3 regions of the Streptococcus sp. ELY_86 genome follow, and region 2 is predicted to be linked to each of the others. Evidence: predicted binding sites of a transcription regulator. Region 2 holds the regulator's gene; each other region holds the start of a gene.

Region 1 (7,965 bases), on a different contig from region 2:
CTATAGGTGTTTCTTGGCCAAGGAACAAAATCAAAAATGAAAAAGGAGTTTTGTTATGAATACACAAGCATTTGAGCAATTTGAGACAATGGACATGGATCTGCTTTCCAAAATTGCTGGCGGAGGTACGGGAGCTTGCTTAGCATCTGCAGCAACCGCATTAGGACTCGGGGCTGCAGCGATTGGCTCATCTGTTGTACCGGCTGCAGCAATGTATTTGGGAGCACAAGCCTTTGCTACTGCTGCAAACTACCATTATTGTACACACTAATATCGCTGAAAAATGACTTTGATTAAATAAAATGAGAAATAATAATAAACTAGTTTCACTTGGCTTGTTGCCACTACCATTTGTTCTTGCCTGGCTGCTGTGGCCTATTTCGAAAATTTTGGCTATTATAGGATTCATACTGGTTACGGTAGCAAATATTTTGCTTTATTTTTCGGATAATAAATGATACAAAAAGATATATCTAAAGAATTTTGTAATGCCATAGATATTGTAATATTGCTAGTCATTTCTGACATAACCGCTGGTAAATTAATTATCCAATTTCTTAAAATATTTGTGCAGTTATTGTAGGAAGATCTATTTAATTAAAACAATTTTCTATCTATTATTATTAAGGGTGGAAAAATGGAGGGCGCCTGTTTAAGTGCAGGAGCGCTTGCATCATCTGCCCTACCAGCTGTTTCAATGTATCTTGGAGTGCAAGCTGTAGCTATTGGTGCCACTCTTTATTCTTGTTTGGGATGATAGCTAACTTTAAAGAATGGAGCGAATTTGAAAATGAAAAAAGGAAATCACAGATGACAAGCACTGGTACTTATGCCGGCTGCCTTTATGCTTGCTTGGGGCATGGGGCGGACCTGCTGGCATGGCAGCAGGATGCGCAGTAGGTATTGTAGAATCTTTTTTCTAGGACTATAACTAACTTCTATGGAACTCATTATTAAAGTTATTATCTTTTTCTTCTTTTTATTAATTTCAGTTTGTTTAAAAAAAAGAAAATGGTTCAATGATAAACAATTCTATTCGTTTGTTGTTGTTTTATTCATGATATTATTTAGCTATTACTTATTTGAGATTATAATAACATTTATAGAGTAAAGGTATTTATGCAATTAAGAAAATACCATCGTTCTATGTACGTTGATAATCCTGTTGCTAGGTGCCACAGTTTTAATGACTTCAAATTATTTATGGTAAATAGCGTTTGCAATTATTGGTATATTACTGTATTTAGCTGGTCTAGTAGTAAAATTTTGGAAGAAAAAGTAGGTTTGTATTGTACAATAACAGATGAAAAATAGTTATTGTACACTACTCAATATCTTAGAATCTAGGACAAACAGCTATAATGACTGTCTGTCCTGCTCTCTTTTACTGCTCACGACAAAATAAGGACCAGTCATGACACAGGAGGGCATGGTTTGAAAATTAGGATAATATCATCGGTTTGCCAAGCAGCTAAAATTAAATATTATGAAAACACAAGCATTTAAACCGTTTGAAGCAAATGGATAAAGATATAATTTCTGGAATTGCCGGCGGAGGCACGGGAGCTTGGGATGATAGATGTAATGAATCGAGTTTAAAAATGAAAAAAGGAAATCACAGACGACAGGCACTGGTACTTATGCCGGCTGCCTTTATGCTTGCCTGGGTGCTGTGGCCTATTTCAAAAATTCTAGCAGTTATAGGTTTTACAGTATTTGCAGCTGCCAATATTTTATCCTATTTTTTAGAAAACTAATATAGAAATTAAGCGCCTTCTCTAAGAATCACTGTTACAGTTCCTTAGTTATACAGCGCCTTGTTTTCATATTTGTGAATTTTTAAAAACGTTAATCAAAATGGTAAGATAATATTGAGGAAATTCCTAAAGGTTTCCCTAGTCTTATCTTAAGTTTTATTTGGCGTGAGAGCTTTGTCGTCTTCCGACAATATTTTTAGATTAGTATTAATTTTTACCTTTCTTCTCATGATTATCATTCCAATTTTGAAAGAAAAATAATTATATTTGATAAACGGAGGTCATATTGTCCCCTCTGAAAGTTAGTTTTTGTATCTAATTTTTAGGAGGGACAGGAAGGCTTCCGCTTTTTGCAAGTATGTGATTTTAGATCAAAGGCAGGATAATAAGCACCGATTTTTAAAATCACAAACAAATGAAAGGAAAAGTTATTTATGAATCACTATAAATCATTATTACTATTCTCAGCGACAGCTTTGTTATTAGTAGGAGGTAGGATTTACGCTGACGAAGTGAGTCAAAGTGTTGACCAAGGGCAAGTACCTGCAGCCGCTGCGCAAACCGATAGTCAAGAAAATCGACAAACTACGGAGCAACAGATTCTTCCAGCTGAGACGAATCACCAACAGAAACAAAACTTGCCAGCTCCTGAGGAAATTTCACAAGCTCAGGATGCTACAGAGAATCAGGATCAAACACCTACCTCCTTTGATCAAGAAGCCTCAAATCAGGCGGTTAAAGAACAACAGAGCCAACAAGCCCCTGTTACGGAATCTCAGGCGGCTACAGCAGTGACAGAGAGTGAGAGTACAGAAGGTCAAGAGTCCCTATCTATAGAAAAATACGAGGCAAATGTTGCCGACCTCAAACAAGTCACCATGGTTGATGTCTATCACATGTTTGATGACCAGGATGGTAATTACACCCTCTATATTGGTCGGCCAACTTGCCATTATTGTCGCGATTTCTCGCCAGTTGTTAAAGAGTTTTATGGAATGACTGGTGGACAGGTCTATTATCTCAATACCGATAATCCGGACTTTACACCAGCTTCTAAAGATTTTTTGAGAGGAAAGATTGGGGAATATGCTACACCGACTATCCTGCATCTGGAGAAGGGGCAAATTGTCTCTGGTCAGTTAGGCAGCGGTGGAACCGCTCAGGAACTGTACAATAAAGTCTTTCCTGCAGTTAGTACTGAACAAGCTGATGAAACACAAACACCGGCTGCACAAGATACCGCCCCTCCTAAAATAGCTCCTGAACCAGCCAATGCAGAACCAGATCCAACGACTGTTCCAGAACAATCTTTAACAAAGAATAAGGAGAAGCAGGTAAGTAGTGAGACGACGTTTGACAATAGTCATTTTCTTAAACAGGTGCTTGAACAAGCAAAATCATGGCTAACAAGCATTTTAGAAAAATGGAAGGCTTAAAGAGTAAAAGGTTATGATTAAGTCAACTTCAGCAGTGGCCATACAAAGGTACCCAAATAAGTTATACTATAGATGTTTCCTGACCAAGGGACAAAATTAAAAAAATGAAAGTAGAAAAACTTGTCACAAAGCTTTATAACAAGTTTCCATGGTCTGCCTGTGAATTGTAAAGAGCAGTTCCTTAGCGTCTGTATCGCTGATGTCAGGGTGCTTAAGCCATTCAAAAATAAAGCCGGTGATGGAAGAAGCCAGATAAGCATTGTTGAGACGGACAGCAGGACTGTCTCCTTTTTTCGATAGCTTTTGTGATCCAAGCATACACTTATCAAAAATGGTATCAGTAAACTGCTTCAGAAAAAGCCCCTTGTCGCGTGCAGCCAGAATGCTGATAGCTTTCTTATTTCTAGAAATACTGTCAATAATGCCATTAGTATAGGCTCGGTTTACGCTGTCATCAACTTGGCTGATGTGACTGACACGCGTTTCAAATGAGTCTGCCAAATTGTCTAAAATATCTGCCATAATGGTTTGATAAAGATCCTCTTTGACTTCATAGTGCAGATAGAAAGTATTGCGGCTGCACTGTGCTTGTTTGCAGATGTCTTTGACCATGATGTCATGGCAAGGTTTCTCCTCAATCAGTGTCAAATAGGCACTTTTGAGGTTTTTTTCTGTTTTGAGATATCTCAGGTCATTTTTATTCATAGGCCACCTCTTACTTATAGGACATTATACCATATAAAAGCAACTTATAGGACATTTATACATCATTTAACTATTGATTGGACAAAAGAAAACCCTTACAATAAAGCTGTAAAATAAATCACAAAGAGGTATTGAGATGAATCGCGTATCACAAATTTTAGGTATTAAAAACCCTGTTATTCAAGGTCCGCTAAACTGGCTGACAGATGGGAAGTATGCTGCTGCAGTAAGCCAAGCTGGAGGACTGGGCGTCCTTGGTTTTAACGCAGGACAGAAGGAAGCTGTCTATACAGTTGACGAAACGGTTGAAAATATGCGTCGGGAAATTCGTATCGCCCGCGAATTAACAGATAAACCATTAGGGCTGAATGTATCACCAACAGTTGAAGGTGAAGAGGATATGTTCGGCAGAGCTATGCTTGATTTGATGGTAGAAGAAGGGGTGCAAGTAGCCATAATGGTTGGAGATTTTTCACCTTATTGGACAAAACAATACCATGATAATAATATTAAAGTCGTGTTTAGAGCGCATACACCAACCGTTGAGAATACTGAAGAAGCTATTGAAGGCGGTGCTGATATTATCGTGGCAACTGGTTTTGATGAAGGCGGAACAGTTCCTAATAATGTGATTGGTACATTTTCAATTGTTCCCTTGATTGTTGATGCAGCCAAAGGCCGTGTCCCAGTCATGGCAGCTGGAGGGATTGCTGATGAGCGAACAGCAGAAGCTGCATTTGTGCTGGGAGCAGAAGGGCTCTTTGTTGGGACAGCCTTTATGATGGCAGAGGAATCTGTTTTAGCAGGAAATATTAAAGAAATGGCTCTTGAATCAGATGCTACTGATTTGCTGATGTATCGTACGGTTCCATCTTTCTATCGTTCATTACGGGGAGAACTTCCTGAGAAGTTACTGGAAATGAGCAAGGCCGGCGCTACAGAAGAAGAAATTTACGAGGCTCAGCATGCTTATATCGGTATGCGCGACGGGATGCTCTTTGGAGATCTCAGCAAAGGCTATGCATCCTTTGGACTTGGAATTTCCTTTATTGAAAAAGTCGAACCAGTTCAAGTGATTATGGATCGCTTAGTCAAGAATATTGGTAAATTCTTATAAAAAGAATAGAAGATTCCAATTTAAGAAAGCAGGGAAAATATGAAAAAAATTTTTTCAACAAAAATGATTAATACAGGTGGACGTACAGGTGAAGTTCACGCACCAGATAACTCCATTCAATTTCAAATTGTGCAGCCGGGACAAAAAGTAGCTGGTGCAACTAACCCAGAACAATTGTTTGCGGCAGGATTTAGCAGTTGTTTTAACAGCGCCCTCAGCTATGTCTTATCTAGTCAACAATTGACAAATAAGGCCACAGTTTCTGCGACTGTTTCTATGTATAACGTCAGTACTGGACCAGTACCGGACGTGGTTCTTGGTGTTGATATTGAAGGTCATATTGACGGTTTACCACTTGATCAAGCGCAAGCCTTATTAGAAGAAGCGCATAAGGTTTGCCCATATTCTCGGGCAGTTTCGGGGAATATTGAAGTGACGGTCAAAGCAGTCTGAGAAATTATCGCTAACGTTCAAAAACGTAAAAGTATAAAACGGATATCTTTACGTTTTTATGATATAATGGAGTAAATTTAGGTGGTAAAATGATGTCCCCTAGAAAGGATATTCTTACCATGTCTTACAAATTCCTACTTTTTGAAATTGATACAAATTAAAAATTAATATCCCTTGAAATCACTTGGTTTCAAGGGATATTTGTCTCTGTTGATATTTAGAAACAAATTAGACTAGACTGATTCTTATTGAGTGGTTTTATAGTTTGATTGGTTTTTAGAAATCGTTTTAATAGTATTAAATCGTTAAAAAATATTACTGAAATAGCTAAGTTAGAGTTTTTGATTCAATTTTGAGGACAAATCTTGATTAGGTATTTAATAACAAAGTTTACGTGGTATAATATAATTAGAATGAATACAATCAAAGGCGTAAAAAACTATGGGAAAATATGACGATGATTTTGGCTGGGGAACACTTTTAGGTGTTGGTGCTCTACTAGGTCTGCTCGGTTGGGCAAATTATAAAAGTTATAAAGCATCTACTGAAGCTGATCGAGGAAGAAGGGAAATTCCAATTGTATGGTCAACAGGCCTATCCGAAGAGGTTTTCGAGACTTTTTGTAGAAAATCCGCAAGGGAAATTAAAAGACTAAAGATAATTTCAACTGATGGTTTACATGTGAGATGCGAGGTGAAATCAAGTGGTGGAATTTCAACTTGGGAATTTAGTGCAGATTTTTATGATTATGGTAGTCTTTCAGGTAAATATTTTATAGGATATAAAGAAAATGATGATTCTACGATTCCAAAAGTATTTTTGGATAAAGTTGCTAGTAGAATAAGAGAAATCACTTATAACTATGAGGTAGCTGCTCCCTTGTCATCAGTAGATTTAATCGGACAAAACGTTAATGATGTGGAACATTTGTTTGTTAGTAGTGGCTACATAATGGTTCATACAACGCCCAGGGTTTTTAGGTTGTTATCTAAAAACGGTACTGTGACCGAGGTAAGGATAGATGGTGTTTCAGAATTTTATAAAGATCAAATTTTCAGAAGTGGTAGTGTCGTGAACATCACCTATTTAAAAAATTAAACAACTCCTTGCTACTTAGTTGCTTAATGAAAAATACGAGAGGTAATAAAAAATGGATGAAGGGATCCTATATTTTGGACCAGATGATTATGAGATTATCGATATCGAAGGTTATGAGACTAGACCTAAAGCAGTTATTAGCAAACTCCCTGAAATTGCCAAACCATTATTACGTAATGCCGATATTATTTTTTCTAAAGTAGAGAATTTACTTTACACTGCGCCATCATTTATTAACGTAGTTAAAGCCACTATCCCTGAAGAAACGTTACAAGCTGTATTATCCAGGGAACAAAAAGAAGCGATAGCAAAAGGGGCTTTAAAATTAATGACCAAGAAAGATGATTCATTAATGGCAACTTTGTTGAATACAGAAACTGGTAAAATTGCTGCCACAGTCCCTTTAAAATCTGTCGAACTCTCGCCAGAGATAACTCAAGCAACTACAAACTATGCCTCTCAACTTCAAATGGCTCAAATTGCAGAACAGATTGAAAATATACAGCTGGCAATTGAAGATGTTAGAAAAGGACAAGAGTCTGATAGACTAGCCATAGCATATAGTTGTCAACAAAAATTATTACAGGCTAGAGAAATTGTGAATCCACAGCTAAGGACGTCCATGTTACTTCAAGTAATATCGGATGCTGAGGATAGTCGAAATCTCTTGATGCTTAGCCAGAAATCGAATGTTGCCTTTATACAAGAACAGCCCGAAGATACACTTGGGAAATTTATTAAAGGAGAAAAACAAAAGAAAATCGATACCAGAATTAATGAGATAAGAGATGGCCTATCAGCAGTTAACTTAGCTTCACTATCAGCTGCTATGGCTTATAATGAATTGGGTGAGGAAAAGGCCGCTCAAAAAAGTCTTGAGTACTTTGCCCATTTTCTTAATGTGACTTATTTAACTACACCTCATTTAATAGAAAGATTAGATTTGCTTGATCCATCTCCAACGAATTATTGGACTGAAGAACTGCCCAAAATTAAGAGTTCTATTCTGAATTTACCGAATAATAATTTAAGTAAAATAGAAACTGAGGAATTAATATGACAAACAGTAATACTTGTAAAAAATGTGGCAGAAAACTACCGATAGATTATAGATATAAGAAATGTGAATCATGCAGAAACAAGAATATTGACGGTCTTAAAAAGTTTGGAAAAGTAATTGGTGGAGTTGCTGTTACTGCCATTCCTGTCATATTAAACAATGCTTTTGGTGGTAAAGATAAAAGTTAAACAATGCACCCCCTTTTTTTAACCCTTGCACCCTAGAAAGGAAGTATCAATAGCTCACAGATCCTTGGACAGGAAAAAGAAAAGGAAAGTCAGGCTCCAATCTACTGTACGCATGTACAATGATATTCGAAAGAATGACTTTCTCAAAATT
Region 2 (7,965 bases):
CTAAAGAAAATCGCAATGACTATGTCTTAATTGATACAGCAGGGCGGCTGCAAATTGATGAAAAGCTTATGGCTGAACTGAGAGATGTCAAAGCCTTGGCCGATCCCAATGAAATTCTCTTAGTTGTCGACAGTATGATCGGGCAGGAAGCTGCCAATGTAGCTCGAGAGTTTAACAATCAGTTGGAAATAACCGGTCTTGTTCTGACTAAGATTGACGGCGATACACGCGGCGGTGCAGCTCTTTCTATCCGGCAAATTACCGGCAAACCGATTAAATTTACAGGTATCGGAGAAAAGATTACTGATATTGAAACCTTCCATCCGGATCGGATGTCTTCGCGTATTCTGGGTATGGGAGACCTTCTGACCCTGATTGAAAAGGCCAGTCAGGACTATGATGAGCAAAAATCAGCAGAACTTGCTGAAAAAATGCGCGAAAACACCTTTGATTTCAATGATTTTATTGATCAGCTGGATCAAGTGCAAAATATGGGCCCGATGGAAGATATTCTTAAAATGATTCCGGGAATGGCTAATAATCCTGCACTTGCTAATGTTAAGGTTGATGAGCGTGATATTGCCAGAAAGCGGGCCATGGTATCATCAATGACTCCTGCTGAACGTGAAAATCCGGATCTTTTGAATCCCAGCCGGCGGCGGCGGATTGCAGCAGGATCGGGCAACACCTTTGTTGATGTTAACAAGTTTATCAAAGACTTCAATCAGGCTAAAAAAATGATGCAGGGCGTTTTGTCTGGCGATATGAATAAAATGATGAAGCAAATGGGTCTTAATCCTAATAATATGCCTAAAAATATGGACGCATCTGCCCTTGACGGAATGATGGGACAGGGCGGAATGCCTGATATGTCAGCTCTCGGCGGCAACATGGACATGGGTCAGATGTTTGGCGGCGGCTTCAAAGGCAAAGTCGGAGAATTTGCCATGAAGCAATCTATGAAAAAGATGGCTAAAAAAATGAAGAAGGCCAAGAAAAGAAGAAGATAGCAGTCACAAGGATTCTTGCCATTTGATAGTGTCTTTGCCGGAATTGTCGCTGAGACAGATATTTTATAAAATTTCCGTTATAATAGACATTTTATAAAATTTCCGTTATAATAGACATTATAAGGAGGGATAAAATGACTCATATCGCGATTATTGGAGATATTATTGCTTCGCGAGAAATAAAAGATCGGCCTGAAAGCCAAGAAAAACTTCAGGAAATTTTAAATCAGATCAATTCCCGCTATCAAGCTGTGCTGGAATCTCCCTTTACCATAACGACAGGGGATGAATTTCAAGCTTTGCTGTGCCCCAATACACAGATTTTCCAGATTATTGATGATATTGCGATGGGATTTCAGCCCTACCAAATCAGGTTTGGAATTGGAGCGGGCAGTATGCTGACAGCTGTTAATCCTAAGCAAAGCATCGGTTCGGACGGTCCGGCCTACTGGCATGCCAGAGCTGCCATTGATTATATCCATGATAAGAACGACTATGGCAGCAATCATTTGGCGGTAGCTCTGGATGATACCTTTGCTGCCCGGCAAATCAATGCTGTCTTAGCTGCCTGTGAATTTATTAAGTCAAAATGGACGGCTACTCAGGCCGATCTGCTTATCGGTCTGCTGCACAAAGGAATTTATGAAGAAAAGTTTTCTCACAAGGAGATGGCCGAGCTGCTTCAGTTAAGCCCGAGCAGTTTTAACAAACGTCTCAAATCCGGCGGTTTAAAAATTTACCTGAGAAATAAAAAAGCAGCTGTCGATTTATTGCTGAATGCTATTGAAACTAAAGGAGAAGCGGCAGATGATTCATTTTAATCTTGTATCTCACTTTCTGTCGCATAACCCTATGCTGACAGTGTTCCTCATTGCCCATTTTTTAGCTGATTTTCAATGGCAAAGCCAAAAAATGGCAGATTTGAAGTCTTATGATTGGCGGTATTTGTGTAAGCATCTTTGCATTGTTGCTCTACCTTTGATTGTTATCAGTCTTTGTGTCCCGCACGCTTTTGCTATGGCACTGCTGGTTTTTGCCAGCCATGCGGTGATTGACAGTGCTAAATTTTTGTTCTATCCTTTTTACCATAAGCGGCAGTTGGATAAGGCTGCTTTTCTTCTTGATCAGGCGATGCATCTTTTGGCGATTACCACGATTTATCTGTTTAGTGAACCGATCACTGTTGAATGGATAAGCGATATGCAGCACAGTCTTAAGCTGATTTTGTTTGTGGTTCTCATTACCAAACCGATTAATATCATCTTTAAGCTGTTTTTCAGCAAGTATCAGGTAAAAAATACCAATGATGATGAAACCATTACAGGAGCAGGGGCAACCATCGGTTTGTTGGAACGTTTGATTATGGGAATATTTCTTCTATTTGGCCAGTTTGCCTCTATCGGTCTGGTTTTTACGGCCAAGTCAATTGCCCGTTATGATAAAATTTCTAAAAATCAGGCTTTTGCAGAATACTATCTCATAGGCTCCCTCTTCAGTATTATCAGTGTTTTGGCAGTCTATGCCCTTTGCCTAATATGATTAAATGGCTTCTACTGGGTATCGGTAGAAGCCGTTTTGATTTTTACTGAGAAAATATCGGAACAAATACGAATAGTAGTAGTGGAGGGTAAATGAATGTACAGTATAGAATTTACAAAAGAAGCTCTGCTGCCGCGGGAGCGCCTGCTGACTTATGGTCCTGAAAGCCTCAGCAATCAGGAGCTGTTGGCGATTATACTAAGGACCGGTAACAGAAAAGACCATGTTTTAAATTTGTCTAACAACATTTTAGAGCGTTTGGACAGCATAGCTGATTTTCGCACCTTATCAATTGAGGAACTGCAGACGATTGCAGGTATCAGTCAGTTGAAGTCAATAGAAATCAAGGCCATTCTGGAATTTTCGAAGAGAATTAATCAATCAGAATATAGTTTTAAAGAACGCATTTTAAGCAGCGAACGCTTAGCAAAAGTTATGATGGCCGAACTGGGCGATAAAAGACAGGAACATCTGGTTGCCATTTATCTGGATACACAGAACCGTATTATCAAAAAGAAAATCATTTTTATCGGCAGCGTCAGGCGTTCTGTTGCCGAACCCAGGGAAATTCTGCACTATGCCTGCAAAAGTATGGCAACCTCGCTTATCGTTGTCCATAACCATCCTTCAGGTTCAACCTATCCCAGTGAAAATGATTTGGCGTTTACAGAAAAAATAAAACGATCCTGTGATGATTTAGGAATCGTTTTTTTGGATCATATTATAGTCGGGAAGAAGGAATATTACAGTTTCCGTGAAGAGACGGATCTTATTTAAAGTTCATTAACGACGTAGTTAAAAAGTTTTTGATCTTCTTCTCGTGACTCAAACAGCAGTTCAGGGTGCCATTGAACCCCCAAAAAATTAATATCGGAATTAGTAGATGTTACTGCTTCAATAGTGTCATCAGCAGGATCATAGGCAATGACTTCTAAGTCATCGGCCAGCCGCTTGATGCTCTGATGATGAAAGGAATTGATAGAGGCAGAAGTACCGTAAATTTTTTCCAAGGCAGTATCAGCCTTTATCAACATGTTTTGGCTGAGATAGTCACTCGGTTCGTCTTGCCAGTGGTCTTCTATATCTTGATTGAGTGTTCCTCCCAAAGCAATATTCATCAGCTGTGTGCCCCTGCAGACAGAGAAAATCGGTTTTTCCTGTTTAATGGCTTCTTCAACAAGAGCAAATTCGAACAAATCACGCGCTAAATAAAAATCATCATCGCTGGTATCCTTATCTTCCCCATAAAAAACAGGGTCGACATTTTGACCGCCTGTTAAAATAAGCTTGTCAACCATGGAAACATAAGATGCGGCAAGATTCGGCTCACTGACAGGAATCACGAGCGGAAGACCGCCGGCCTTCTGTACTCCCTTAACATAGCCGGATGGTGTATAGGACCACAGTATATCAGGAAATTTTGCGTGTGGTCTTTCATTACCCGAAATACCGATAATTGGTCTGGATTTGGTCATAGACCCTCCTTACTTTGTCAATTCTTCGAATTTTTTTCTTGATTCATAAAATATAATAGCGTCTGTAATTCGCTGGTTAAATCAACATACTGAGCAACAACTCCCTTTGGAAGTGACAGGTGAACCGGTGAAAAGCACAAAATTCCTTTGATACCGGCTTCAACCAACGTATCAGCAACTTCCTGGGCTTTGCTGCTGGGAACAGTCAAAATTGCTGTTTTAACATCTGTTCCGGCTAATTTTTCCTTGATACTGGAAATACCGTAAATGGGAACACCGTCATCAGTGAGCTGGCCGACCTGCTCATTGTCGTCGGTGTCAAAAGCCATAGCTATTTTCATCTTATTGCGCTCATGAAAACGATAATGGAGAAGAGCACGGCCGATATTGCCGACCCCGACAAGCAACACATTAGTCGTAGAAGTGTCGTTGAGAATATCTGCAAAAAAATTCATTAATTTTTTGACATCATAGCCAAAACCGCGGCGTCCCAGCTCGCCAAAATAAGAAAAATCACGGCGAACGGTTGCTGAATCAATACCAATCGCTTCAGCAATCTGCTTAGAGCTTGCCTTTTCAATATTTTCCGAATGGAACCGTTTAAAAATACGATAATAAAGTGATAGGCGCTTCGCTGTCGCTTTGGGAATAGATTTGTCAAGAGTAACCATACTTATCTCCTTTGCTATGTACTACTATTTTAAAAAAAGATTGTGAAAATTGCAACATCTTTTCTTTGAAGTTGGCATAAGTTTTTCTTATGAAAGGATCTCAGTTTTACTTATACACGTAAAAAGAAGGAAGCTGGAACTCCGAAAAGCTATCGAAGTTTCAGCCCACCCTCTCCCTTGTTTTATTAAAAATATGTTTTCAGCAGGCAGCAGAAGCACTGTGCTGAAGTCAGCTTAATTTTCCTTTTTCACAAAGATGTCACGCTCAGCCAAACTGTTCATTAAGAAATAAAACTTATCCTGGATGATTTGGTTTTTCTCGGATTTAAAGATATTAACGGGTCGCAGTCCGGATTTGTCTGTAATGGTCAGTTTAAAGCCGGTCAAATCTTTGTTAATGGTAATTTTCAGAGAAAAGCCGTCGCCGCTGTTGGGGACCTTTTCTAAAAGGCGGCTGAGTTCATAATTTCCCAGCTTGTTTTGAGTAAAGGCAGTGTCCCGCAGAGTGAATCTTTTTACGCTGGGACTGATGGTATAGCTGTATTTACAATCAGGTAAATTTACTGTTTTTTCAAAAGCCATTTTATTTTCCTACAATCTCCTTTATTTTTGCAGCTAGAGCTTTGGCCTCATCTGGTTGGTTCAAATCTGAAAAACTGATACGAACAGATTCTTGCAGACGGGGGGACTCCGCTCCGTATTTTGCTGCTAAAACATGACTGGGATCAACAGTGCCGGCTGTGCAGGCAGAACCTGTTGAAATCGCAAAACCAGCCAAATCTAACTGAGTCAGCAGAATTCCGTTGTTATATCCGGGAAATCCGATATTAATCACATAAGGCAGGGCATCTTCGTTTGAATTGAGATAATAATCAACTCCCTCTAAGCCCTCTAAGAGTATCTTTTTGAGCTTGCTGACATCTTCCAGATGTTTTTGTTGATGAGCTTGGGCATCGACTAAAGCCTGCGTCAGACCTGCAATACTGATAAGATTTTCCGTGCTGGCCCGACGTTTTTCCTCCTGTTCACCGCCATGAAGGAGACTGTCAAAATGAAGATCATCAGCATAGAGGATGCCAACTCCTTTAGGACCGTGAAATTTGTGGGCAGAAGCTGACAGAAAATCAATGTTTAAATCCTTAGGATGAATAGGAATCTTGCCTGCAGCTTGGACAGCATCAACATGAAAAACAGCTTGATGGTCTTTAAGAAGGCTGCCGATCTCTTTGATTGGCAGCACATCTCCTGTTTCATTATTAGCAAACATAACCGATACTAAAACAGTGTCCTCACGCAAAGAATCTCTAACCTGCCGGGCAGAAATGCAGCCGTCAACAGGATTCAAATAGGTCACTTCAAAACCGAAACGCTTTTCCAAATAATGAAGACTGTTTAAAACAGAATGATGTTCAATAGCTGTTGAAATAATATGTTTTCCTTGATCCTGATGAGCAAGAGCATAACCTTTGAGTGCAGTGTTGTTGCTTTCTGTTCCGCCGGACGTAAAAATAATATTTCTTGATGGAACCTCAAACACTTGAGCAACACTTTGCCGGCAGCCCCGCAGCACTTTGCCGGCAGCCCTGCCGTAAGAGTGAATGCTGGAAGGATTGCCAAAGGTATCGGTCATCACTTCAGTCATAGCCTGAACAACAGAAGGTGTCAGAGGAGTAGTTGCAGCGTTATCAAAATAAATCAAATTTAGGATTCATCTCCTTTACGGTCATAAGCAAACAAAGGACTGACAGGCCGTCTTTCGTGAATACGGATAATGGCATCTGCAATCAGTTCGCTGGCAGAAAGATAATGCAAATTATCAGGTAACTTTTGATCAGTGTAAACAGAATCTGTAATCAAAATATCTTTAATTGGAGCAGCCTGCAAAATTTCTGTGGCTCCGCTGGCGAACAATCCATGGCTGGCGACAGCATAGATTTCAGTAGCGCCTCCGCGTTCAACGATTTTAGCAGACTCTGCAAATGTTTTTCCGGTATTTAGAATATCATCAATGAGAATGGCTTTCTTGCCTGCAACGTCACCGATAATATAGCCTTCTTCACGCGAGGAATCATCATCCTGAGCGTAATCAATGATAGCAATCGGAGCATCCAAATACTGAGCTAAACTGCGGGCGCGCTTGATGCCTGAATTTTTAGGACTGACAACTACAATGTCCTCCCCATATAAGCCCAATTTAGTATAGTGTTCAGCAAACAAAGGAGTAGTGAACAGATTATCAACCGGAATATCAAAGAAGCCCTGTACCTGAACAGCGTGCAGGTCTAAGGTCAAAACACGGTCAACTCCGGCCTTAACCAGCATATTGGCTACTAATTTAGCAGTAATCGGTTCACGGGCAGCAGCAATGCGGTCCTGACGTGAGTAGCCAAAATAAGGGATAACAACATTGACGCTGTTAGCACTGGCACGTTTGCAGGCATCTACCATAATCAAGAGTTCCCAGAGATGGTCGTTAACAGGGTAGCTGGTAGATTGAATGACATAAATATCATCTCCCCGGACACTTTCTTCGATGTTAATCATAATCTCACCGTCAGAAAACTTGCGAGAAGACAATTTCCCTAACGGTAGTCCGGCAGCCTTAGAAATTTTTTCGGCGATGTCGGTGTTTGACGTTAGGGAAAAAAGTTTAATTTGTTTGTCGGCGTAACGTTCTGCCATGGTATTTTGGTGCTCCTTTACATTAGTATCTTTATTTTACCAAATATTATGAGAAATTTCAGGTGATTTTAATAATTTCTGCTCCTGAACTTTATTTTTTCGGCAGAGTCTGGCTGAAGCGAGCTACCTTGCTTTTGGCGTATTTGAACTGAATACGGTTCGTCTTGAGAAAAGTTTCAAAATCGGCCTTTCCTTTTTGAGCTTGGGAAACTTCCAGTTCGAGTTCATAGTCTTCAATCCCAGCATAACAATTATGATCCAAAGCCATCAGTCCGATCTTAGTGGCAATTTCACGGCGTACTGTTGTCAGACTTCCAAGAACTTTCAAATCATTTAAATCAATACCGGCTTGACAGATTAACTGTTTAATCTCACTGTCCGGGAGCTGTAGCTTGCAGATTATCTTTTCGGCTTCATCCAGCAGCAGCGTGTGATTATACTCCAAATTACCAACTTCTTGAGGTACTTTGAGAGTTAATTCAGCCTTATCAGCAAAGGTTCTGATACGCAGTGACATTTTATTGGCTTTTAAGTCAAAGTTATCCGTATCAAAGTAATAGTTTGTCTGTTTGATTGCTTCAATTTGCG
Region 3 (7,965 bases), on a different contig from region 2:
TCCAAAGCGTAAGGCTCTTTGGGAGGATTGCCGTCCTTATCTTCAGGGTTGGGAACGAGAACTGCGATAATGCGCTTTGAAATATCCAGCTGGGGCGCTGCCAAGCCGACACCGCCGCGCAGCCCCATTTTTTCAGCAGTTGCAGGATCTTGTGAGTTTTTCAGAAACTGCAGCATTTTTTCACCCAGAATAATGTCCTCATCGGCTAAAGGGAAAGTAACATCTTGGGCAACAGCGCGAAGAGTTGGATTGCCTTCGCGGATAATATCATCCATATCAATCAAATGACTGGCTCGAGTGAGTTTTTCTATAGTAGACATTCTTTTCTCCTTGTTCTTACAATAAGTTAAATATAGCACAAAATACGGGATAAATAAAGTTAGAAGAATTCCTTTATTCCTTGATTTGCCACCGGCTCAGCTGCTTAGAATCAACAATATGATAATAAGGTTTTTGCCTGCAGATCAGTCCTAAGGCAATAAATTCTCCAATGACACGCAGCAAATGGCGGTAGCTGACACCGAATGAATCTGCCAGAGTGCTTAATTCCAAGCGGAACCTGCCATCTTTTTGCACAGCTAAAATATGGCTGGCCAGGCGCTCCTTAACGGTATAGGAAAGGTTAGTTGAGGCACGGATATTCTGCTGGTAAAGAGCCTGAGCCAGACCCTGTCCTAATTTCAGCAGGAACAGCGGGTCTTTAAGCAGCATGTCCTTATTGGCTTCAAGCGGCAGCTGGATGACCCAGGACTTCTCAAGGGCGATAACAGAAGACACGGTCTGCTGGTCTGTCAAAAACTCAATATCGCCGATAATGGTAGGCTTATCCTGAATATCTAAGATATGCTCTTTACCGTTAAAGAGACGGCGGACAATCTTGATTTTCCCTTGGACAAAATAAGACAGGGCCTGTAAATCTTGCCCCTGCTGACAGATGCTCTCTCCGGCAGAAAATGATTTGACCTGCAGCTTTTCAAAATAATGGGCAGGAAAAATATTTTCCAGCTGGAACTCTTGAATCCAATCGGTTAAGGCTTTCACGCTTTGTTCTCCCTATTTATGACATATGTCATATTTTTCTTTGCTAAGTTTGATTATACTCTATTTACAAGAAAAAACAAGTTTAAGGAGTTTTCATGAAACACTTTTTGGAAAAGGCCAGCCTTTTATCACTGTCTTTAATGCTGGTGTCGACTTTTGCGGTCGCCCCCGCCCTGCCTAAAATGGTGGCTTTTTACCAAGAACAAGGCTACAGCAGCGCTCAGGTCGAATTGCTTTTATCCCTGTCATCTTTTGCTATTTTAGCGACTCTGCTGCTAAACCCTTGGCTGGGCCGCCTGCTGTCAGAGCGTTTGAGTGTTATTTTAGGGCTGTCTCTTCTTTCTCTGGGAGGTATTTTACCGGTTGCCATCCAAATTTACGGAGTTGTCTTTCTATCCCGTCTGCTTCTGGGATTTGGGATTGGCTTGATCAATGCGCGTGCCATTAATATTATCAGTGAACGGTTTTCGGGGAAAACGCGCGTACAGATGCTGGGACTCAGAGGTTCCATGGAAGTTTTGGGATCAGCAGTTCTGACCTTTTTAGCCGGTCAGCTGCTGGAGTATTCGTGGTCAGCTGCCTTTTTGGTTTATGGTTTTGGCCTGCTCATTTTAGCTTTATATCTCTTGTTTGTCCCGCAGAGAGAGGAAGAGAAAGAAACAACAGTCATCAGGAAAGATCACAAGGACAGCTTGACACCGCATCAGCTGCTCTATATTTTAGGAATGGCTTTTTATGCCAGCTTTGTCATTTTGGTGAATTCCGCCAATACCCTGCGTATTCCGATTTTGGTTGATAAGCTGCATTTAGGAACAGCTGCCCAAGCCAGTTTGATTTTAAGTTTGATGATGCTGATGGGAATTTTAGCGGGAACTCTGTTTAGTTTTTTACTCAGCTGGCTCAAAGATTATTTGATGCCTTTGGTGCTTTTCGTGTTAGGAGTGGGTCTCTTGATGCTTTGGCAGGCTCAGCAGTTATGGCTTTTGGGACTTGGGGCCTTGATTACCGGTTTTGTTTACAGTTTAGGTGTGACCTTGGTGTTCCATAAAATTTCAGAACGCATTCCTCGCCATCAGCTGACAGCAGCAACTACACTGGTGCTGATTGGCTGCAACCTTGGCGGAGGCTGTGCTTCGTTTGTTCTGCAGTTCTTGGCGCAAATCAGTCCGTGTTTGAATGCTGCCTTTTTAATCTTTGCTGTTTCAAGTTTTGCTTTGGGCTTTGTCCTTCTGACATATAATAAAGTTTGGTCTAAACGCTCCGGAAACTGATTCCGGGGCTTTTTAGCAGGCTTCGAAAAGAGCAAAATAAAAATTTTTAAAAAATTTGAGAAAAAATTCACAAAAAAGCTTGCTTTTTTTCCTGAAAAGGATTACAATAACAAGTGAAGAAAATCACAAAAGGTATCTTTCTTCTTTATTACTATTTACCAACTATTATTTATTTGGGAGGAATTGTCGAATGGCAAAAAAAGCAAACACAGAAGAGCTGACTGCTGAAGAAGCTGCACAGCAGTACACAAATTCACTCGTTGAAAAAGCGCTTGAAGCTGAAAAAATTTATGCGACTTATACACAAGAAAAGGTGGATAAAATAGTTGCTGCCATGGCACTTGCCGGTTCTGAAGCGTCCTTAGAATTAGCCAAAGAAGCTTATGAAGAAACCGGCCGCGGAGTTGTCGAAGATAAAGATACTAAGAATCACTTTGCAACAGAATATGTTTATGAACGCATTAAAAATGAAAAGACTGTTGGGATTATCGGTGAAGACAAAGTTGCCGGCAGTATTCAAATTGCAGCACCGCTTGGTGTTTTGGCCGGTATTGTGCCAACAACCAATCCAACATCAACTACAATGTTCAAAATCCTGGTGGCATTGAAAACACGTAACGCTATCGTGTTTGCTTTCCATCCGGCAGCGCAAAAATGTTCTGCTCATGCTGCTCAAATCTTGTACGATGCAGCAGTTAAAGCCGGAGCTCCTGAAAATATTGTTCAATGGATTGAAACACCATCTATCGCAAATACAGGTGCTTTGATTTCTAATAAAGGCATTGCTTCAATCCTTGCTACCGGCGGACCTGGTATGGTTAATGCAGCCCTTAAATCCGGTAATCCGTCAATGGGTGTTGGTGCAGGTAACGGTGCGGTTTACGTTGATGCGACTGCTCACCTTGACCGTGCAGTTGAAGACCTTCTGCTGTCAAAACGTTTTGACAACGGTATGATTTGTGCGACTGAAAACTCAGCTGTTGTTGAAGCACCAATCTACAAGGAATGGCTTCAAAAAATGCAGGACAAAGGAGCTTATCTGGTTCCGAAAAAAGACTATAAGAAATTTGAAGATTTTGTTTTCAATGATAACCACGGAGTTAACGGACCGGTTGCCGGAATGTCCGCTCAGTGGATCTGTGAGCAAGCCGGTGTGAAACTGCCGGAAGGCAAAGATGTTCTCTTGTTCGAACTTGACAAGAAAAATATCGGTGAAAAGCTGTCTTCAGAAAAACTTTCTCCGCTCCTTTCAGTTTACAAAGCCAAAGACCGTCAAGATGGTATTGACATTGTAGCCGCTTTGCTTGATTATCAAGGAGCCGGTCACAACTGTGCTATCCAAATTGGTTCACAAGCTGACCCATTCGTTGCTGAATACGGCGATGCCCTTAACTCATCTCGTGTCTTGGTTAACCAACCGGACTCAGTCGGCGGTATCGGTGACGTTTATACAGATGCATTGCAGGCCAGCTTAACACTTGGAACAGGATCATGGGGGAAAAATTCATTGTCACACAATTTATCTACTGGCGACCTCTTGAACGTGAAAACTGTTGCGAAACGCCGCAACCGTCCTCAATGGATTCGTTTGCCAGAAAAAACTTACTACGAAAAGAACGCTATTTCTTACTTGCAGGATGAATACGAACCAATGAAGCGTGCTCTCATCGTTGCTGACCCGGGTATGGTTCAATTCGGCTTCGTTGATACGGTTTATGCACAGTTGGCTCTTCGTGATGAAAAAGTTGTGACATCGCTTTACGGTACGATCAAACCAGATCCGACACTTGGTCAAACTATTGAAATCGCTATACAAATGCGTGACTTCAAGCCTGATACCGTTATTGCTATCGGTGGTGGTTCTGCTATTGACGCATCTAAGATTGCCCGCTTGATTTACGAAGTATCTCTTGATAAAGAAGACACTTGGCTCGATTCTTACGAAAATGTCAGTGAATTCTTCCTTGAATTGCAACAAAAATTCATCGATATCCGCAAACGTATCGTGAAATTCAAACATCAAACAGTTACTCGTCTCTTCTGTATTCCGACAACTTCTGGTACAGGTGCTGAAGTGACACCGTTCGCCGTTATCACTGATGATTTCACACACGTGAAGTACCCACTTGCTGACTATGAATTGGTACCGCAAGTGGCTATCGTTGACCCAGAATTTGTAATGACTGTGCCAAAACGTACAGCAGCTTGGTCAGGTCTTGATGCTTTGTCACACGCCCTTGAATCTTATGTGTCAGTTATGGCATCTGACTTCACTCGTCCATGGTCACTTGAAGCGATCAAATTGATTATTGAAAACTTGGAAGATGCTTACAACTACGATCCTAAGAACCCAACGCTTCGCGGCGAACAAGCTAAAGAAAATATGCACTATGCATCAACTATCGCAGGTATGGCCTTCGGTAATGCCTTCCTTGGTATCAACCACTCACTGGCACACAAAACCGGCGGTGAATTCGGTCTTCCTCACGGTTTAGCAATCTCCATTGCTATGCAGCATGTTATTCGCTACAACGGCGTTGCAGGAAATGTAAAACGTTCTGTTTACCCACGTTATGAAGAATACCGTGCACAGCGTGACTATGCCGATATTGCCCGGGCTCTCGGTCTTAAAGGCAAAGATGATGCAGAACTTGTTGAAGCACTCTGCGCACGCATTGACAAATTGATGCATGCTGTCGGTGTTGAACCAAAACTGTCAGCCAACGGGGTTACTAAGAAAGCCTTTGATGCAGCAGTTGATCGTTTGGCAAGCCTGGCTTATGATGACCAATGTACGCCAGCTAACCCGCGTCAGCCATACATTGCAGAACTCAAACAACTCTTGATTGATATGTTCTAAGCTTTCTCCATAGTTTGCAGTCAGGGTCCGCTTCGGCGGGCCTTTTTTCCAGGGTAAAAAGGCTGCTAAGGCTGATGAGAGCACGCCTGAAAAATTGATTGCTGTGAAATCATGATTTTTTGCTCTATCTCTATCAAGGAAAATCAGTTGACGGTGGCCTGCTAATTTGCTAAAATAAGAACTGTCTTAAAGACAAGTAACCTTTTCTTGGTTCTGGGACTTGCCAAAACCCAGCACTCGGATTAAGGATTCAGAAGGAGAATATATTATGGCAATCTCAAAAGAGAAAAAAAATGAAATTATTGCTCAGTATGCCCGTCATGAAGGCGACACAGGAAGTGTTGAAGTTCAGGTTGCAGTCCTTACTTGGGAAATTAACCATTTGAACGACCACATCAAACAGCATAAAAAAGACCATGCTACATACCGTGGCTTGATGAAGAAAATCGGTCATCGCCGTAACCTCTTGGCTTACCTTCGCCGTACAGATGTTAACCGTTACCGTGATCTCATCAGTTCACTCGGACTTCGCCGCTAAGATAAAAGGCATCCGAAAGCAATGTAAAAGCAGTCTGCTGAATGTTATATTCAGCGGGCTGCTTTTTGCTTCTTTTCATACTGCAGGCGAGCGCTGGCGGACAAGGACATGTGGATGCAAATACTCCAACTTTGCGGAGCTTGCTTTGGGGATTGCAGGACAGTTGCGGCTTTAACCAAAAAGCAAAGAACGGATGGTTTTCTGACCTAAAGCCATCAAAAGCCGTTTCTCCTCTTTTTCTTTTCATCGAAAATATGTTAAAATAGACGAGATACGTGGTTTTGTGCAAAGTTGAAGCAGTAAGTTCGGCCTGGTTTCAAGGCTGATTACAAGGCGGCTGAGTGATTTAAGCGGCAGGCTTTGTCAGCTGCGGGAAATAAAACAGCCTGCTCACCGTTTAACTGGACTTACTCCCTCAATTTTGTGGAAAACACGTAGAATAATTTTTCAGGAGAAAATAATGTCGAAACAAGTGTTTGAAACAGTCTTTGCTGGTAAAAAGTTAGTGGTTGAAATCGGTCAGGTCGCTAAACAGGCTAATGGCGCAGCTGTTATCCGTTATGGGAATTCAACGGTCCTTACAGCTGCTGTTATGTCTAAAAAAATGTCAACAGGGGACTTTTTCCCGCTGCAAGTCAACTATGAAGAAAAAATGTATGCGGCTGGGAAAATCCCCGGCGGTTTTAACAAGCGCGAAGGGCGTCCGTCAACGGATGCGACCTTAACCGCCCGTCTTATTGACCGTCCGATCCGCCCCATGTTTGCTGAAGGTTTCCGCAATGAAATTCAGGTGATCAATACTGTTCTTTCCTATGATGAAGATGCCAGTGCGCCAATGGCAGCTATGTTTGGCTCTTCACTGGCACTTTCTATTTCGGACATTCCCTTTAATGGACCGATTGCCGGAGTGCAGGTAGCCTACATTGACGGCGAATTTATCATCAATCCAACGGCTGCTCAAAAAGAAGCTTCACTGCTGGAATTAACAGTAGCAGGAACCAAGGAAGCCATCAACATGGTTGAATCCGGTGCCAAAGAATTGTCAGAAGATATCATGCTGGAAGCGCTTCTTAAAGGTCATGAGGCTGTGCGTGAGCTGATTGCTTTCCAAGAAGAAATCGCAGCGGCAGTCGGCAAAGAAAAGGCAGAAGTCGAACTGCTTCAGGTGGACAGCGATTTACAGGCTGAGATTATCGCAAAATACAATACAGAGTTAGCCCAAGCGGTTCAGGTCGAGGAGAAAAAAGCGCGTGAAGCAGCTACTGAAGCTGTCAAAGAGCGTGTAACGGCTGAATACGAAGAGCGCTGTGCAGAAGATGATGACTACGACCGCATCATGCGTGATGTTGCAGAGATTCTCGAACAGATGGAACATGCAGAAGTGCGCCGACTCATCACCGAAGACAAGGTTCGTCCGGACGGCCGCCGTGTGGATGAAATTCGTCCGCTTGATGCCGAAATTGATTTTCTGCCGCAAGTGCACGGTTCAGGTCTGTTCACACGCGGTCAGACTCAGGCTCTGTCCGTTTTGACACTGGCTCCGATGGGCGAAACACAAATTGTTGACGGTCTTGATCCGGAATATAAGAAGCGCTTTATGCACCATTACAATTTCCCGCAGTATTCTGTCGGTGAAACTGGGCGTTATGGCGCACCGGGCCGCCGTGAAATCGGTCACGGAGCTTTGGGTGAGCGTGCCCTTGCTCAGGTACTCCCAAGTCTGGAAGAGTTTCCTTATGCTATTCGTTTGGTAGCAGAAGTTTTAGAGTCAAATGGCTCTTCTTCTCAAGCCTCCATCTGTGCGGGAACTCTGGCCTTGATGGCTGGCGGTGTTCCAATCAAGGCACCGGTTGCCGGAATTGCTATGGGACTGATTTCAGACGGTACTAACTATACTGTCTTAACTGATATTCAGGGGCTCGAAGATCACTTCGGTGACATGGACTTCAAGGTTGCCGGTACCCGTGAAGGGATTACAGCCTTGCAGATGGATATCAAAATTGCCGGAATAACCCCTCAGATTTTGCAGGAAGCTCTGGCTCAGGCTAAAAAAGCCCGCTTTGAAATTCTTGACTTAATTGAAGCAACCATTCCTGAGCCTCGTCCGGAATTGGCTCCGACAGCACCCAAAATTGACACCATCAAGATTGATGTGGATAAAATCAAGATTGTCATCGGTAAAGGCGGTGAAACGATTGATAAAATCATCGAAGAAACCGGCGTGAAAATTGACATTGACGACGACGGCAATGTCG

What was found. Region 2 encodes Rex, which represses fermentation and respiration genes when NADH is low (regulators of the CRP and FNR family bind a similar motif). Its sites were predicted from a motif close to TTGTGAANTANTTCACAA; they were not measured.
Region 1: the regulator Rex is predicted to act here: its motif matches at 4,005-4,022, upstream of AC4HAN_RS03550 (NAD(P)H-dependent flavin oxidoreductase).
Region 3: the regulator Rex is predicted to act here: its motif matches at 2,368-2,385, upstream of adhE (bifunctional acetaldehyde-CoA/alcohol dehydrogenase).

Annotation. Positions count from the first base shown of each region.
Region 1 covers NZ_JBZFUK010000002.1:106,946-114,910, reverse strand. Annotated here, with positions in the region: gene AC4HAN_RS03570 (Blp family class II bacteriocin) at 56-271, shown strand; gene AC4HAN_RS03565 (hypothetical protein) at 1,521-1,757, shown strand; gene AC4HAN_RS03560 (DUF6568 family protein) at 2,192-3,193, shown strand; gene AC4HAN_RS03555 (TetR/AcrR family transcriptional regulator) at 3,317-3,898, opposite strand; gene AC4HAN_RS03550 (NAD(P)H-dependent flavin oxidoreductase) at 4,035-5,015, shown strand; gene AC4HAN_RS03545 (Ohr family peroxiredoxin) at 5,055-5,468, shown strand; gene AC4HAN_RS03540 (hypothetical protein) at 5,910-6,566, shown strand; gene AC4HAN_RS03535 (hypothetical protein) at 6,619-7,626, shown strand; gene AC4HAN_RS03530 (hypothetical protein) at 7,623-7,814, shown strand; gene AC4HAN_RS03525 (Fic family protein) at 7,927-7,965, shown strand, end outside.
Region 2 covers NZ_JBZFUK010000001.1:67,209-75,173, forward strand. Annotated here, with positions in the region: gene ffh (signal recognition particle protein) at 1-1,010, shown strand, start outside; gene AC4HAN_RS00325 (SatD family protein) at 1,145-1,831, shown strand; gene AC4HAN_RS00330 (DUF3307 domain-containing protein) at 1,818-2,549, shown strand; gene radC (RadC family protein) at 2,646-3,326, shown strand; gene AC4HAN_RS00340 (gamma-glutamyl-gamma-aminobutyrate hydrolase family protein) at 3,323-4,024, opposite strand; gene AC4HAN_RS00345 (redox-sensing transcriptional repressor Rex) at 4,042-4,695, opposite strand; gene AC4HAN_RS00350 (DUF1831 domain-containing protein) at 4,930-5,277, opposite strand; gene AC4HAN_RS00355 (cysteine desulfurase family protein) at 5,279-6,394, opposite strand; gene AC4HAN_RS00360 (ribose-phosphate diphosphokinase) at 6,397-7,377, opposite strand; gene AC4HAN_RS00365 (CYTH domain-containing protein) at 7,469-7,965, opposite strand, start outside.
Region 3 covers NZ_JBZFUK010000006.1:123,425-131,389, reverse strand. Annotated here, with positions in the region: gene def (peptide deformylase) at 1-320, opposite strand, end outside; gene AC4HAN_RS08885 (cyclic nucleotide-binding domain-containing protein) at 394-1,041, opposite strand; gene AC4HAN_RS08880 (MFS transporter) at 1,137-2,312, shown strand; gene adhE (bifunctional acetaldehyde-CoA/alcohol dehydrogenase) at 2,503-5,172, shown strand; gene rpsO (30S ribosomal protein S15) at 5,441-5,710, shown strand; gene pnp (polyribonucleotide nucleotidyltransferase) at 6,171-7,965, shown strand, end outside.